Regions from separate parts of the Humibacter ginsengiterrae genome, predicted to be linked through region 3. Evidence: predicted binding sites of a transcription regulator. Region 3 holds the regulator's gene; each other region holds the start of a gene.

Region 1 (4,930 bases), on a different contig from region 3:
ACGCTCGCGCTGTACGGGCTCATCGGCGTCGTCGGCATCAAGATCTGGATCGACAACCGGGTGGACTTCTCTAAGCCGAAGAACCAGTTCGCCGCGGCTGTCGCTCTGGTGATCGGCGTCGGCAACCTCACCTGGGTGATCGGCAACCCGAAGGGCGGCATCCAGCTGAGCGGCATCGTGCTCGGAACGGTCGCAGCGATCGTGATCTACCACCTGATGAACGCGATCGGGCGCGCGCGCCGCACCGACTGAGGTGCGTATTCAGCTATGCAGGGCGGGGACGATCAGATAGATGCCGAACAGCACGACCAGGGCGCAGAGCACGAAGCACGTGTAGGCCACGATAAGCGCGAGACGCTTCTGCAGCGGCGTGAGCGGGCTGCGCGACGCGGCCTTCTTGATGCGCTTCGCCTCCGCTGCAGCCTCGGCCGGGGTGACGATCGTGATCGCGTCCGTGAACTCCGCCGGGGTGACGTGTGGCGCCTTGCCCGCCGTGGAGAGCATCCTCAGCGCCAGCGCATATAGCGAAATGACGACGCACGCAGCGACCAGCGCCACGGCGGCGACGATCACGAACGAGATCCAGTCGATGCCGCTCATGCTGCGCTCCGTTTCGGCTTCTTCGGCTTGACCTTGCGGATCTTGACGACGCGTCCGGACTCGGCCACCTCGTTGACGCCCTCGAACGCGTTGCGCGCGGACACCCGATTGCGCTTGGAGATCGCGAAGATCAGCACGATCACGCCGACCGCGATGATGAGATCGATCACCACTCCGACGAACCCGAGCAGTCCGATGAGGGCCGTGATCGCGCCGACGACGGCCGCGGCGGGCAGCGTCATGAGCCAGCCGAGACCGATACGCCCGGCCGTGCCCCACCGCACGCTGGAGCCCCTTCTGCCGAGGCCGGATCCGATCACCGATCCGGATGCCACCTGTGTAGTCGAGAGCGCGAACCCGAGGTGCGAGGAGGCGAGGATGGTCGCCGCGGTGCTGGTCTCCGCCGCGAAGCCCTGCGCCGGCTTCACATCCGTGAGCCCCTTGCCCAGGGTGCGGATGATGCGCCATCCGCCGGTGTAGGTGCCGATGCCGATGGCCAGCGCACAGGCCGCGATGACGAGCACGGGAGGATTCGAACCCGGCGCGAGCGCGCCCGCCGAGATGAGCACGAGCGTGATGACGCCCATCGTCTTCTGTGCGTCGTTGGTGCCGTGGGCGAGCGCCACGAGCGACGACGAGAAGATCTGGCCGAACCGGAACCCGGCGCGACCGTCGGGCAGACGGTCGTACCGGCGCGTGATCGCATAGGCCAACCGGGTGGCGCAGAAAGCCACGAGGCCCGCGATGATCGGGGAAAGCACGGCCGGCAGGATGACCTTGTCGAGCAGCACGACGTAGTCGACCGACCCGAAACCGGCGCCGACGATCGCGGCACCGATCAGTCCGCCGAAGAGTGCGTGGCTGGAGCTGGAGGGAAGGCCGTAGAGCCAGGTGACGAGATTCCAGATGATGGCGCCGACGAGCCCGGCGAAAATCATCGTCGGTGTGATCAGAACACCGCCGTGGCCCTCGTTGATGAGGCCGTTCGAGATGGTCTTCGCCACCGCCGTGGAGAGGAACGCCCCCACCAGGTTGAGCACGGCGGCGAGCGCGACCGCGATCTTCGGCCGCATCGCGCCGGTCGCGATCGGCGTCGCCATGGCGTTCGCCGTGTCGTGGAAGCCGTTGGTGAAATCGAAGAAGAGTGCCAGCGCGATCACCAGCACGACGATCAGGGTGAGGTCCACCGACGTCTTTCTCGAATAGCGGGCACGGGCACGGCCTCCCGCTTCCCCGGCGAGCCGGAGGCGGCGCAACGGCGACGTTCATCCGTGGTGCACCGTGCGTTAAGGACCACGTCGATCGTCACATGTGGCGGTGGCACGGTCAACTCGACGAGGGGAGCGCGCGGATATCACCGCGATCGCCGGTGCTGCGAGAGGTGCTGCAGAACGTGCTCACCGAACTCGACATCACGATGGCGATGACCGGATGCGCGCCTGTGGCGGGAATCACGCCCGCGGCGCTCGCGGACGCCTGAGCGCCCGCCCGATCAGGTGGCGGCGTCCGCCGTCGCCTGCGCGATGAGGGCAAGCACCGCGTGCGCATACGCCGTCTCTGCCTCCGCCGCAGCGAAACGTGCGTGCGCGCCGTCGCGAGCAGTCTCGACGACGTAGTCACCGGCATCCGTGCGGTTCAGCGCCACGAACGTGCCGCCGAGGAGACTACGGAGCTGATCCTCTCGCGGCAGCCACACCGCGTTCTCGACCGCGACCGAGTCGAGCGCCCACTCCGTCGTGCCGTTGAAGCCGAGGATGGTGCCGGTGTCGAACTCATGGGCCTCGATCGTCATGTCGCTCACGGTGAACGTCTCGCCGTCGAACTCGCCCGAGTCGATGGCGAAGACGTCGCCGGATGCCGGATGCCACACCAGTCCGTGGTCTCGCAGCTCGCGTGCCAGCTCGGTCGTGATCATCCCGCCATTATGCGTCGCGGACACCGAGTGGGCGTGCCGGGACGAGCTCTGCGAGCAGGCACACCTCGAGCGGCTCAGGCAGCACCCAGGTGCGTACCCTCCCGAGCTCGTAACCCGATTCGGCTGCCAGCACTCTCAGCGCCTCCTCGGTGCCGACCCGTGCGTGCAGCTCGTCGTGCGTGCCGTGCGGGCGCCGCTCGGCGCCGCGGCTCACGGCCTCGGCGACCTCGGGCACATCGCGCGCGTCGTCCGTTCGGAACACCCCCACCACGACACGCCCTTCCGGCGCCAGCGCACTGCGCCACGATCGCAGCGCATCCACCGGGCTGGGCAGGAGGTGCAGCGCGGTGACGCACGTGATCAGATCGAACTGCTCTCCGCCGACGTCGGGCGCGATCGAGGCGTCACCCTCGATCAGTTGCGCACCGGGCAGGTGCTCACGGGCAACCTCGAGCATGCCGGGAGACAGGTCGACACCGACCTTGCGGATGTCCACCTCCGGCAACGCCCGCAGAACGAGCCCGGTGCCGGTCGCCATGTCGAGCACGCTGCGCACACCGTCGGTTCCGGCGAACTGCGCGACCGCCCCGGCGAGAGCCGTGTGGAACTCGGACTCGTCGTAGTGGCCCGCACGCTCGTCGAAGCGGCGTGCGATCTCTTCGGGGCTCTCGGCTGCGTGCATCCCTCCATTGTGGTCCCGGCCGGTGCCTCACCCGCGTTCGCCCAGAGCAGACGCGGCGGGAAGAACTCACCGTTGGCACTCTCCACATCAGAGTGCTAATCTGACCGTAGTTGAGCCTATGCGGCTCAACTTTGAACCATCGTGGATCGACCCATGGAGGAGTAGAGATGGCAACCAACTACGACCCGTTCCGCGAACTCGACCGACTGGCCGGCGCCATGTTCGGCGGCGGGCAGGGGCCGCGGCTGATGCCGATGGACCTGTACCGCGACGGCGACACCTACGTGCTGAACGCCGACCTGCCCGGCATCGACCCCGGCTCGGTGGACATCGACGTCGACGGTCAGCTGCTGACGATCCGCGCCGAGCGCACGCTGTCGAGCGGTGAGGGCGTGAAGTGGATCACGCGCGAGCGCCAGTCCGGCTCGTTCCTGCGCCAGTTGAGCCTGGGCCAGGGCCTCGACACCGACCGGATCTCCGCGAACTACGTGAACGGCGTGCTCAGCGTGACGATCCCGGTCAGCGAGAAGGCGAAGCCTCGCAAGATCGCCGTGACCAGCGGCGCCGCCACGGGCGAAGGCGACCACCCGACGGTGACGGTCGAGGAGAAGCACGAGAAGCCGATCGACGCGTGAACGTCGTGCGCACCGCACGCGTGCGCTGAGATCTGGCACGAAGGCGGGGCCGGGGACTCATCCCCCGGCCCCGCCTTCGTGCGTCTCCGCTTGCTGCGGCTACTGCTCCTCGTGGTGGTTCGGGTCGCCTCCGAACAGCCGGCCGTCCGACCTGCCGAGCGCGGTGATCGCCGCGACCTCGTCGTTGGTCAGCTCGAAGCCGAAGATGTCGAAGTTCTCGTGCTGACGCTCGGCATTGCCCGACTTCGGCAGCGGCACCGATTCGAGCTGAACGTGCCAGCGCAGTACGACCTGAGCCGGAGTGACACCGTGAGAGGCGGCGGCGTCCACGATCGCCTGTTCTTTCAGTACCGGCGAGTTCTTGCCGAGCGGACTCCACGCCTCGGTCACGACGCCGTGCTCGTCGTGGAACGCTCGCAGCCGCTCCTGCGGGAAGTACGGGTGCAACTCGATCTGGTTCACCGCGGGCAGCTCTCCGGTCTCGCGCTGCAGCCTGGTGAGGAACTCCTCGGTGAAGTTAGAGACACCGATCGTTCGCACGAGACCGCGGTCGCGCAGTTCGATCATCGCCTTGAACGTGTCGACGTAGCGGTCGACGCTCGGGTTCGGCCAGTGGATCAGGTATACATCGATCTTCTCGACGTCCAGAGCGCGCCGGGACTGCTCGAACGAGGCCATCGTCTCGTCGTACCCGTGGTGCCTGCCGGGGATCTTGGTCTGCACGATGAGCTGGGCGCGCTCGAGCCCTGATGCCCGCATGCCGCGCCCGACGGCATCCTCGTTCTCGTAGTTCACGGCCGTGTCCAGCAGCCGGTAGCCGGCCTCGATCGCCGACACCACCGCCTTCTCGCCCGTCTCGCCGCGCAACGGATACGTTCCGAAGCCGATCGCCGGGATGCTCGTTCCATCGTTCAACACGCGCTGCGGAATGCTCATGCAGGCAACGCTACCGACACTCCACCACGCCGAGGCTGCCATCGACGACCCGTGGTCGCCGTCGGCGGCATCGCGCGTCTTGCGGATAGCGTGGATGCCATGCCCGATCTCGATATCGCCGCTCCCGCCGCCAAGCGGGTCCCGTTCACCCGCACACACCAC
Region 2 (4,930 bases), on a different contig from region 3:
AACATCGAGACGACCCCGATCACGCCGACCCGCTCTGCACTCGACTTCTACGAGTCGGTCGAGGGGATGCGAGTGCAGGTGGATGACGCACGCGTGGTCGGCCCCAGCGACAAGTACGGCGAGCAGTACATCACCACGAAGCCGGACCAGAACGTCACCTACCGCGGTGGCACCTACCTGCCCGGCGAGAACGAGACGCCGTCGGGCCGCCTCGAGGTGGTGCCGGCCGACGGGTCGAACCCGAACGTCACCGTCGGCGACGTCTTCACCGGCGCTACCGTCGGGCCGATCGACTACTCCTTGTACGGCGGGTACCTCATCGCGGCAACCCAGCTCGGGCAGGTGAAGTCCGGCGGACTGCAGCCGGTCGTGGCGAAGAGGGCATCGGATGATCAGCTCTCGGTCGCCAACTACAACGTCGAGAACCTCGCGCCAGCCGACTCGGCCGCGAAGTACAGCCGTCTTGCGGCGGGAGTGGTCACCAACCTCGCCTCGCCAGGCATCGTGGCGCTCGAGGAGGTGCAGGACAACGACGGCGCGACGGACTCCGGAACCGTGGCCGCCGACCAGGCGCTGACCAGGCTGACCCAGGCCATCCACTCGGCAGGGGGCCCGCTGTACGACTGGCGCGAGATCGACCCGGTGAACGACGAGGACGGCGGACAGCCGGGTGGCAACATCCGAGTCGCGTTCCTGTTCGACCCGGCCCGCGTCGCCTTCGTCGACCGGGGCGGGGCGAACGTCGACCGCTCGACGACGGCGACGTCGGTGGTGAAGGTGCACGGCAAGCCGGACCTCACGCTCTCCCCCGGGCGCATCGATCCGGCCAGCGATGCGTGGGAGGACAGCCGCAAGCCCCTGGTCGGCGAGTTCCTGTTCCGCGGCGAGAACGTCTTCGTGATCGGCAACCACTTCGACTCGAAGCTCGGCGACCAGAACGCCGACGGGCGCTACCAGTACCCGCAGCAGTCATCCGCTGTCCAGCGGCAGAAGCAGGCTATCCAGGTGCACGACTTCGTGACATCGCTGTTGAAGGCCGACAAGAAGGCGAAGGTGGTCGTCGCGGGAGACCTGAACGACTACCAGTTCAGCCCCGCACTGCAGACGCTCACCGGCGCGGCATCCGGCACCCCGATCCTGCGGGATCTCATCACCACGCTGCCGAAGGACCAGCAGTACACCTACGTGTACGACGGGATCTCGCAGGTGCTCGACCACATCCTCGTCACCGCGGGCGTCGGCAAGCCGGACTACCAGGTAGTGCACGTCAACTCGGAGTTCGCGAACCAGGTCAGCGACCATGACCCGCAGGAGGTGGCACTGACCGCCGGCGCCCGCCCATGGGCGCTGCCAGGCCTCGAGTCCCGCCGCTGCGAGCCCTCGGCGGTCGCCACCGACTACTCGGATGCCCTCGACAAGGTCACCTACAACGGCGTGCAGGTGGGCGGTCTGTCATCGCTCGCGCGCGACCCGCGCAGCGGCGGCTACGTCTCCGCCGTCGACAATCACGGATCCGACCCGGCGCGCATCTGGTTCCTCTCCGGAGTGACGCACCCCCGGATCACGCGGGACCCGCTCGTGCTGAAGCGCCCGGACGGCACCCCGTACAACGGGACGAACAGCGACAACGAGGGACTCGCCGTGCTGCCGAACGGGGACTTCGTCGTCAGCAGCGAGACGGAGCCGTCGATCCGCGTGTTCGGAAGGGACGGCATCCAGAAGGCGTCGCTCCCTGTTCCCGACCGCTTCGCCGTGACCGGAACGACCGCCGCGGGCCAGGCGACCGCGAACGCCACGCTGGAGGGCCTCACGATCACGCCGGACGGCAAGACGATCGTGGCGGCCATGGAGGGCGCGCTGTCGGGCGACGTCTCGACCGACGGCGACGCCACCGCGCACCGTCTGCTCGTGTACACGCAGGGCAGGCACGGCGCCTGGACGCTGTCGAAGCAGGTGGAGTACCGGGCGGAGCCGGGCATGCGCATCCCCGAGGTGGCCGCGTATGGCAACGACTCGCTCGTCGTGGAGGAGGCGGCCTGGTCGCCGGCCATCGGAAACTCGGTGAAGCTGTACGCGGTGACTGGGCTGCGGAAGGCCCACGACGTGAGCGGCGTCTCGAATCTCTCGGACGCATCCGACACCCTGGCTTTGCACAAGACGCTCGTCGCCGACGTCGTGCAGTGTCCCACGCTGGGAGCGAGCGCCAAGGAGGCGCAGGCGAATCCGCTGCTCGACAACTTCGAGGGCATGGCGGTGACGTTCACCACCGGACCGTTCCGTCTGGCGGGTATCGCCCTGATCAGTGACGACAACTTCAGCGCGTCGCAGACCACGCGCGTGCTGAACCTCATCGCGAAGCTGCCGTAAACGCATCGGAACGAAGGGCGCCGGCCACTGTCGGCGCCCTTCGCCGTGCGCGCGCGATGCCAGGAGTTGCACCGGGAATATCCCTGCGTGATAGATGTTGAAGTTGATAACACCCGGCTCAAGTTCGGGTGGTTCAACGGAAGACAACCCGGAAACTACAGGAGATTCAGTGCCTGAGAACTTCATCCCCGGTGGCGCCGAGGCGAACGGCGAGGGCAACTCGTTCGACGACTTCCTCGCGCGTTACCTCGCGGGCGAGCGCGCTCGCGCCGCCCGCTCGATCGACATCAGCCGCTTTCTCAGCCGGCGCACCCAGGAGGTGCTGCAGCGTGCTGGGCGGTTCGCGCTCGAGCACGGGCACAACGAGCTGGACGCGCTGCACATTCTTCGCGTGATGGCCGACGAGGACCCGGCCGCCGACGCGATGCGTCGCATCGGCGTCGACCCCACGCATATCGTGCGCGCCGCGGACCAGCGCCTGCCGCAGACCGGCGAGGCGACGACGGACGCGCCTGCCCTGACGCCTCCGGCGCAGCGCACGCTGTTCCACGCGTACCAGGTGGCGCGCGCATCCGGCTCCACCTACATCGATCCCGAGCACCTCTTCTACGCGCTCGTGATCGCTCAGGACTCCCCCGCCGGCCAGGTGCTGCAGTCGGCAGGCGTGACGCCCGAGGCGCTCGCGGGTGCCATGCGTGAGGCCGCGACCGTGGGCGCTGGAAGTGATGCGGATGCCGAGGGGCAGGCATCCGAGACGCCCATGCTCGACCGGTTCGGCACCGATCTCACGCTCGAAGCCCGCGAAGGCAGGCTCGACCCGGTGATCGGCCGGGTCGACGAGATCGAGCAGACCGTGGAGATCCTCTCCCGGCGCACCAAGAACAACCCGGTGCTGGTCGGCGAGGCCGGTGTGGGCAAGACCGCGATCGTCGAGGGGCTCGCTCAGGCGATCGTCGACGGCGTCGTTCCGGAGCAGCTGCGCGACAAGCGCGTGATCTCCCTCGATCTGCCCGGCATGCTGGCCGGGACACGTTACCGCGGCGACTTCGAGGAGCGCCTGACGAAGCTCATGGACGAGATCTCGCAACGTAAGGGCGAGCTCATCGTCTTCATCGACGAGGTGCACACGGTGATGGGTGCGGGCGCCGGCGGCGACGGCGGAATGGATGCCGGCAACATCCTGAAGCCGCGTCTCGCGAAGGGCGAGCTGCACCTGGTCGGTGCGACGACGCTCAAGGAGTACCGGCAGATCGAGAAGGACCCTGCACTGGAGCGCCGCTTCCAGCCGGTGACCGTTGCGGAGCCGTCGATCGAGGACTCTGTCGCGATCCTCTCCGGCCTGCGTCACGCGTACGAGGAGCACCACGGCGTCGAGTACACCGACGAGGCGATCCGCGCGGCCGTCGAGCTCAGCGCCCGCTACGTCTCCGACCGCTGCCTGCCCGACAAGGCGATCGACCTGATCGACCAGGCCGGCGCGCGACTGCGGCTGCGGCTCGGCAAGCAGGCAGACGCATCCGATCTGATGCAGCGGCTGGCCGACCTGGAGGCGGAGAAGAACGCAGCGGTCTCGGCGGAGCACTACGAGGAGGCGTCGAGGCTGCGCGATGAGATCGCAGGCGTCGAGTCCAGGCTGGCGGAGGCATCCGCTGCTGGTGCACGTATCGGGGCGGATGCCGTGATCGACGAGGCGCAGATCGCCGCGGTGATCGCGCGCGCGACCGGCATCCCGGTCGCCCGGATCGGCGAGGCCGACCGCGAGCGTCTGGCCAAGCTGGAGAGCGAGCTGCACGAGCGTGTGATCGGACAGGACGACGCGGTGACGGCGGTCGCGAAGTCGGTGCGCCGCAGCCGCACGGGCATGGGCGACGAGCACCGGCCGGTCGGCAGCTTCCTGTTCCTCGGGCCGACCGGCGTGGGAAAGACCGAGCTGGCGAAGGCCCTTGCGGCGTCGTTGTTCGGCTCGGAGCGCTCCATGATCCGCTTCGACATGAGCGAGTTCGGCGAACGGCACACTGCCGCTCGGCTGATCGGCGCCCCTCCCGGCTACGTCGGCTACGACGAGGCCGGGCAGCTCACCGAGCGCGTGCGCCGCAACCCGTACTCGGTGCTGCTGTTCGACGAGATCGAGAAGGCGCACCCGGACATCTTCAACCTGCTGCTGCAGGTTCTGGACGACGGGCGGCTCACCGACGGTCAGGGCCGCACGGTCGACTTCCGCAACACGGTGGTCATCATGACCTCGAACCTGGGCAGCGAATTCCTGGCCTCCAAGAGCGGTGCGCTGGGCTTCGTGGCACCGGGCGCCGACGGATTCGGTGACGAGAAGGCTCTGCGTGACCGGGTGATGGGCAAGCTCCGTGAGAACATGCGGCCGGAGTTCATCAACCGCATCGATGAGATCGTGCTGTTCCGCAAGCTCGACAAGCAGCAGCTGCGCGACATCGTGCACCTGCTCCTGACCGCCACCCAGTCGCGGCTGCGCACGCGCGAGATCTCGCTGACGGTGACGGATGCCGCCGTCGAGTGGATCGCCGAGCACGGCTACGAGCCGGAGTTCGGC
Region 3 (4,930 bases):
GGCACCGGCATCCCTCGCGCGTTCCAGGCGTTCGCCGGCGGGCTGGCGCTCGAGTCGCGGTGGGGCATTCAGGGCATGGATCACCTGAACTTCGACAAGACCCTGTCGGGCAAGAAGTCGTGGTTCTTCCTCGACGACGGCATCGTGTGCCTGGGCGCCGCCATCGCCGGCTCCGGCGGCCACGGCGTCTTCACCGCCATCGAGAACCGGTCGTTCGCGGCCGGGCAGGCGCCGAACCTGCGCATCGACCACGCGAACAAGCGGATGCGGCCCGGCCAGTCGCCTCTTCCGGTGAAGCGCAGCCTGCACATCGAGGGCTACGCAGGCATCGTGCTCCTCGACTCCGAGGGCGTCTCCGGTACACCTCAGGTGCAGGTGGTGAACCGGCAGGGCACGTGGAACGGGATCAACTCGGGATCGGACACCGGCGGAACGACCGACGTGAAGCAGCGCGACTACGTGACGTTCACGCATCCGCACGGCGTCGACCCGGCTTCGGGCGGGTACGCGTACTACCTGCTGCCGGGCGCCGCGCACAGCACGACGTTCGCCACCGAGGCGCAGAAGCCGGTGAAGGTGCTGGCCAACAACGGCACAGCGCAGGCGATCGCGCACGGCGGTTCGGGCGTCACCCTGGCGAACTTCTACGGGGTGCCGGCATCTCCGGTACAGGGCATGCAGGTGAGCGGACCGTGCTCGGTAGGTGTGCACCGCGACGGAGACACCATCACGGTGGCGCTGGCCGATCCGAGCCGCACGCAGTCGACCGCGACGCTGGTGCTGCCCGACTCGGGAAGCTTCAGCGTGAGCCAGGCGGATGCCGGTGCCTCCGTGGTCAGCGCATCGCCCTTGACTCTGCGGTTCGCCCTGGACGGCCACAGCCACGCGAAGCAGATCGTGCTGAAGCGCTGAGCAGCCGTCGGCTAGACCAACCCGGCCTTCGACAGCGCGGACTGCACGGCGGCGGCGATCACGAGCTGGCCGGCGGCGGTGGGATGCACGTCGCCGCCCTGCATGAGGTCGGGCCTGTCTTTCAGGGGGTTGCCGATATCGAGGTAGGTTCCGCCGACGGCTGACACCGCGGCCTTCAGGTCCGTTCCCATCTGGTCGAGCTGCGGCGGCGGGTCGTTCTGATTCCAGATCGCGCTGAAGCCGATGATCTCGGCCTTCGGCAGCGCCGCGTGCAACTCGTCGACGGCCTCGACCATGGCGGACCTCACCTCAGGTTCTGGGACGCCCAGGTCGTTGCTGCTCGCCGAAACGATCACGATCGACGGATGCGACGTGATCGCCTCGCGCACCTGCTGCAAGAAGGTCGTCCCGTCGTCGCCGACCGTGACGAAACCGTCTCCGTCGGCCGACAGGTTCGTGAGCGACCAGTCGTCGTCGTGCGCGATGATCACCGGCCACGCCTGATCGGGCCGCAGATTGTGGCCGTCCATGATGGAGTCCCCGATCGCGACGGCCGTTGAACGTCCCGCCGTCGCCGCAGCGGCCGGGGCCCCGACCGTGAGGTATCCGGCGACGGCCAACGCCACGGACGCCATGGCCAGCGCCGGCGCGATCGGCCGCTTGAACTTCATAACGATCAGGTTACGAACCCAGCTGTTGCCGCCGACCAGAGCTGGCGATGAGGTTCCTATGAGGTGCCAGGCCAGCGTGGCCTCCACGCCATGACCTGTGACGCGCCGCACGTTCCACCGGAAAACGACGCCTGAACCGCAAAGGCAGCGACACCGCTTCCGTCGGACCCTTCGGTTTTCGGTGCATCGTGCGAAATCTCGCTACACGAGGTGGGTTGCACGCATCCGCGCCTCGACGGCGGCGGCGATGACGAGCTGGCCGTCGGAGGTCGGGTGCACGTCATCGGACTGCATGTAGCCCGGCTTTCCGAGCAGCGGCGTTCCGATGTCGAGGTAGGTGCCTCCGACGTGCTTGACGGCGGCCTCCATGTCGTCGTTGATCTCGTCGAGCTGCTTCGGATGCTCGTTCTCGTTCCACACCGGGCTCACGGCGACGATGCGGGTGTGCGGAAGATCGTGCCGCAGCATGTTCATGGCGCTGATCATCGACGCCTGCACGTCAGACTCGGGTACGCCCAGGTCGTTGCTGCTGCCCGAGATGATCACCATCGACGGGTCGAACTGAACGGCCTCCTTCACCTGGTCGGCGAAGATCGAGCCGTTGTTGCCCTTGGCGACGAAGCCCGCCCCGTTGGTCGCGAGGTTGACCAGGTGCCAGCCGTTGTAGCCGGCGATCACCTTCGGCCAGGCCTGATCGGGATCCAGCCCGTTCCCGTCCATGATCGAGTCGCCGATGGCGACGACGGTGGTGGCATCGGCCGGCTGGTCAGCGACGATCGGATGACTGTGCAAATTCGCCGAAAGAGTCGTAGCGACCGCGAGTGCGGCGACGCCGAGCACGACTGCTGCGGCGCTCACGCCCAGCGCCACGGCAGCGACGGGCGTCCGTGTCATGACATCGACGCTACGACTCGAAGCTTTTGCACGCACTGCACGCTGTCATCACCGGTCGAGCGGCCGCCAGACGACCACCTGGTTGCTGCGCCGCACCCGGGTTCCGGCGCGCAGCGAGACGACCTCGCCCTCGGAGCCGGCGGCGAACACCCGGCGACCTGGCCGGTTCAGCATCTCGTCGGCGAGCGCGGTCTCCAGCTCGCGCACGCGTGCGCCGAGCCGGTTCACCTGGTTCTCGAGCTCGAGGATGCGCCGAATGCCCTCCAGGCTGACGCCCTCCGAACCGAGTCGTGCAACCTCCCGTAGCTGCACCACATCGCGCATCGAGTAGCGACGCGACCGCCCGGCCGTGCGGCGCGGGCTCACCAGTCCGAGCCGGTCGTATTGCCTCAGCGTCTGCGGATGCATGCCGGCCAGCTCGGCGGCCGCGGTGATCGCGAAGACGGGCGTCGTCTCATCCAACTCGACCATCACCGCTCACCTCCGCTCTCTTCAGAAGTCTTCCGCATTCGCTGGTTTCGACGCGCTCGACCGGCGGTGTCGGCTCGAGGTCACCGCGCCGCTGCGCGCGCCTTCGCGAGCAGCTCCTCGCGGGGATTCTCGTCGGGCAGCGTGGCGTCGAACGCTTTGAGCGCATCCTCACCCTGCTTGCTCAGGTGCGATGGCACGACCACCTGCACCTCTGCGAGCAGGTCGCCCGCCGCCTTTTTGGAGACGACGCCTCTGCCCTTCACGCGCAGCACCCTGCCGCTCGGCGTTCCGGGCGCCACCTTGAGCCGTACCGTTCCACCGTCGAGCGTCGGAACCTCGATCGTGGCGCCGAGCGTCGCCTCCGCGAACGTCACCGGCACCATGACGCGCAGGTTCAGACCCTCGCGTTCGAACACCGGATGCCTGCGCACCGTGACGGTGAGGTAGAGATCGCCGCGTTCGCCGCCATCCGGGGAAGGACGTCCCTTACCTGGCACACGGATGCGCTGCTTGTCGCTCACCCCTGCCGGAATGCGCACCTTCACGGTCTCGCCGTCCACGGTCAGGTGCACGGTCTCGCCGGTGACAGCGGTCTGGAAGTCGATGGTGGTGGATGCCGAGACATCCTGTCCACGGGTTGGGCCGCCGTAGCCCCGGAATCCGCCCGTCGACTGGCCGAAGCGCCCGTTGCCGAAGAGGCCGCCGAGCAGGTCGTCGTAACCGGCGCCGCCCTGCTGGAATGTGTAGGACTGCCCACGGCCGCCCTGGCCGAACATGCCGCCGAAGACATCCTCGAATCCACCGGCGCCCGCGCCGCCTCCCGGAGCGGTGAACCTGGCACCGGAGCCCATGGCGCGGATCTGGTCGTACTCCTTGCGCTGTTCGTCGTCGGAGAGCACGGAGTACGCCTCGCTGATCTCCTTGAACTTCGCCTCGGCCTTGGCGTCGCCCGGGTTGGAGTCCGGGTGGTACTGGCGCGCGAGCTTGCGGTAGGTCTTCTTCAACTCGGACTGCGAAACGTCTTTGGAGACGCCGAGCACCTTGTAGAAGTCCTTGTCGAACCAGTCCTGACTGGCCACCCGGCACCTCCTTTCTGTGTGTTCTGTTCTTGCGTGTTCGGTTGTGAACGGCGGCGTGTCATCGTTTCAGGTCGCAGTTTTCGTCATCATGTGGGCTCGAAAGCGACGAAAACTGCGACCTGAATGGAATGCGGACGCTACTGCGGGACCGCGACGACCACCTTGGCCGCCCGCACCAGCGTAGAGCCGAGCGTGTAACCCACCTCGACGACGTCGAGGACGGTCGGCTCCGTCACGTCGGGCGACGGCTGCTGGAAGATCGCCTCGTGCACGTTGTGGTCGAACGCCTCGCCCGCGGCACCGAACGGCTGCAGCCCTAGCTTCTCGGAAGCCGCAGCGCGCAGCTTGCCCGCGATCGTCGCGAATGCCGTCTCGCCCTCGAGATCGCCGTGCTTCTCGGCACGGTCGATGTCGTCGAGCACGGGCAGGATCGCCTTCGCCGCGTCAGCGACGGCTCGTTCCCGCTCGACCTCTCGGTTGGCCTCGGTGCGCTTGCGGTAGTTCGCGTACTCGGCTGTCACCCGCTGCAGGTCGGCGAGCCGTTCGGCGGCCAGTTGCTCGGCGCTGGACTGGCCCGACAAGAAGTCGAGATCCGCGTCGGAGAGGGATGTCTCGACATCCGGACCCTCATAGCCCTCGCCGGTGTCGACCACCTGCTCGTGCTCGAGATCGGGATCGGAGTCACCAGATCCGGGCCGCGCGGCGGAGTCCTTCGACTCCGCCGCGTCGCCGTCCGGCCGACGAACCTCGCCCGTCTCGGGGTCGATGCGTCGCTTGTCGCGGACGACCGGCTCCTCGTGCGGGCCCTCGCTCGCAGGCTCGCTCGGCGCTGGCGTCGCGCGATCGCTCTCGCGATCGCCCCCAGCTCCAGCGCGCGATGATTCGTCGTTATTCGCCATGACT

What was found. Region 3 encodes HspR, which represses chaperone genes until heat shock. Its sites were predicted from a motif close to AAGTTGAGTCNNNNNGACTCAACTT; they were not measured.
Region 1: a site for HspR is predicted at 3,305-3,329, ahead of ACYVII_RS04485 (Hsp20/alpha crystallin family protein). Genes of this name have one in related genera too.
Region 2: a site for HspR is predicted at 2,468-2,492, ahead of ACYVII_RS08160 (ATP-dependent Clp protease ATP-binding subunit). Genes of this name have one in related genera too.

The regions. Positions count from the first base shown of each region.
Region 1 covers NZ_BAAGWY010000002.1:425,545-430,474, reverse strand. The annotation lists gene ACYVII_RS04510 (uracil-xanthine permease family protein) at 1-252, shown strand, start outside; gene ACYVII_RS04505 (peptidase) at 262-600, opposite strand; gene ACYVII_RS04500 (inorganic phosphate transporter) at 597-1,787, opposite strand; gene ACYVII_RS04495 (hypothetical protein) at 2,093-2,515, opposite strand; gene ACYVII_RS04490 (class I SAM-dependent methyltransferase) at 2,523-3,197, opposite strand; gene ACYVII_RS04485 (Hsp20/alpha crystallin family protein) at 3,365-3,832, shown strand; gene ACYVII_RS04480 (aldo/keto reductase) at 3,932-4,768, opposite strand; gene ACYVII_RS04475 (S9 family peptidase) at 4,868-4,930, shown strand, end outside.
Region 2 covers NZ_BAAGWY010000005.1:90,958-95,887, reverse strand. The annotation lists gene ACYVII_RS08165 (esterase-like activity of phytase family protein) at 1-2,367, shown strand, start outside; gene ACYVII_RS08160 (ATP-dependent Clp protease ATP-binding subunit) at 2,537-4,930, shown strand, end outside.
Region 3 covers NZ_BAAGWY010000010.1:81,522-86,451, forward strand. The annotation lists gene ACYVII_RS12740 (polysaccharide lyase 8 family protein) at 1-912, shown strand, start outside; gene ACYVII_RS12745 (SGNH/GDSL hydrolase family protein) at 924-1,583, opposite strand; gene ACYVII_RS12750 (SGNH/GDSL hydrolase family protein) at 1,785-2,477, opposite strand; gene ACYVII_RS12755 (heat shock protein transcriptional repressor HspR) at 2,526-2,948, opposite strand; gene ACYVII_RS12760 (molecular chaperone DnaJ) at 3,029-4,027, opposite strand; gene ACYVII_RS12765 (nucleotide exchange factor GrpE) at 4,165-4,926, opposite strand; gene dnaK (molecular chaperone DnaK) at 4,929-4,930, opposite strand, start outside.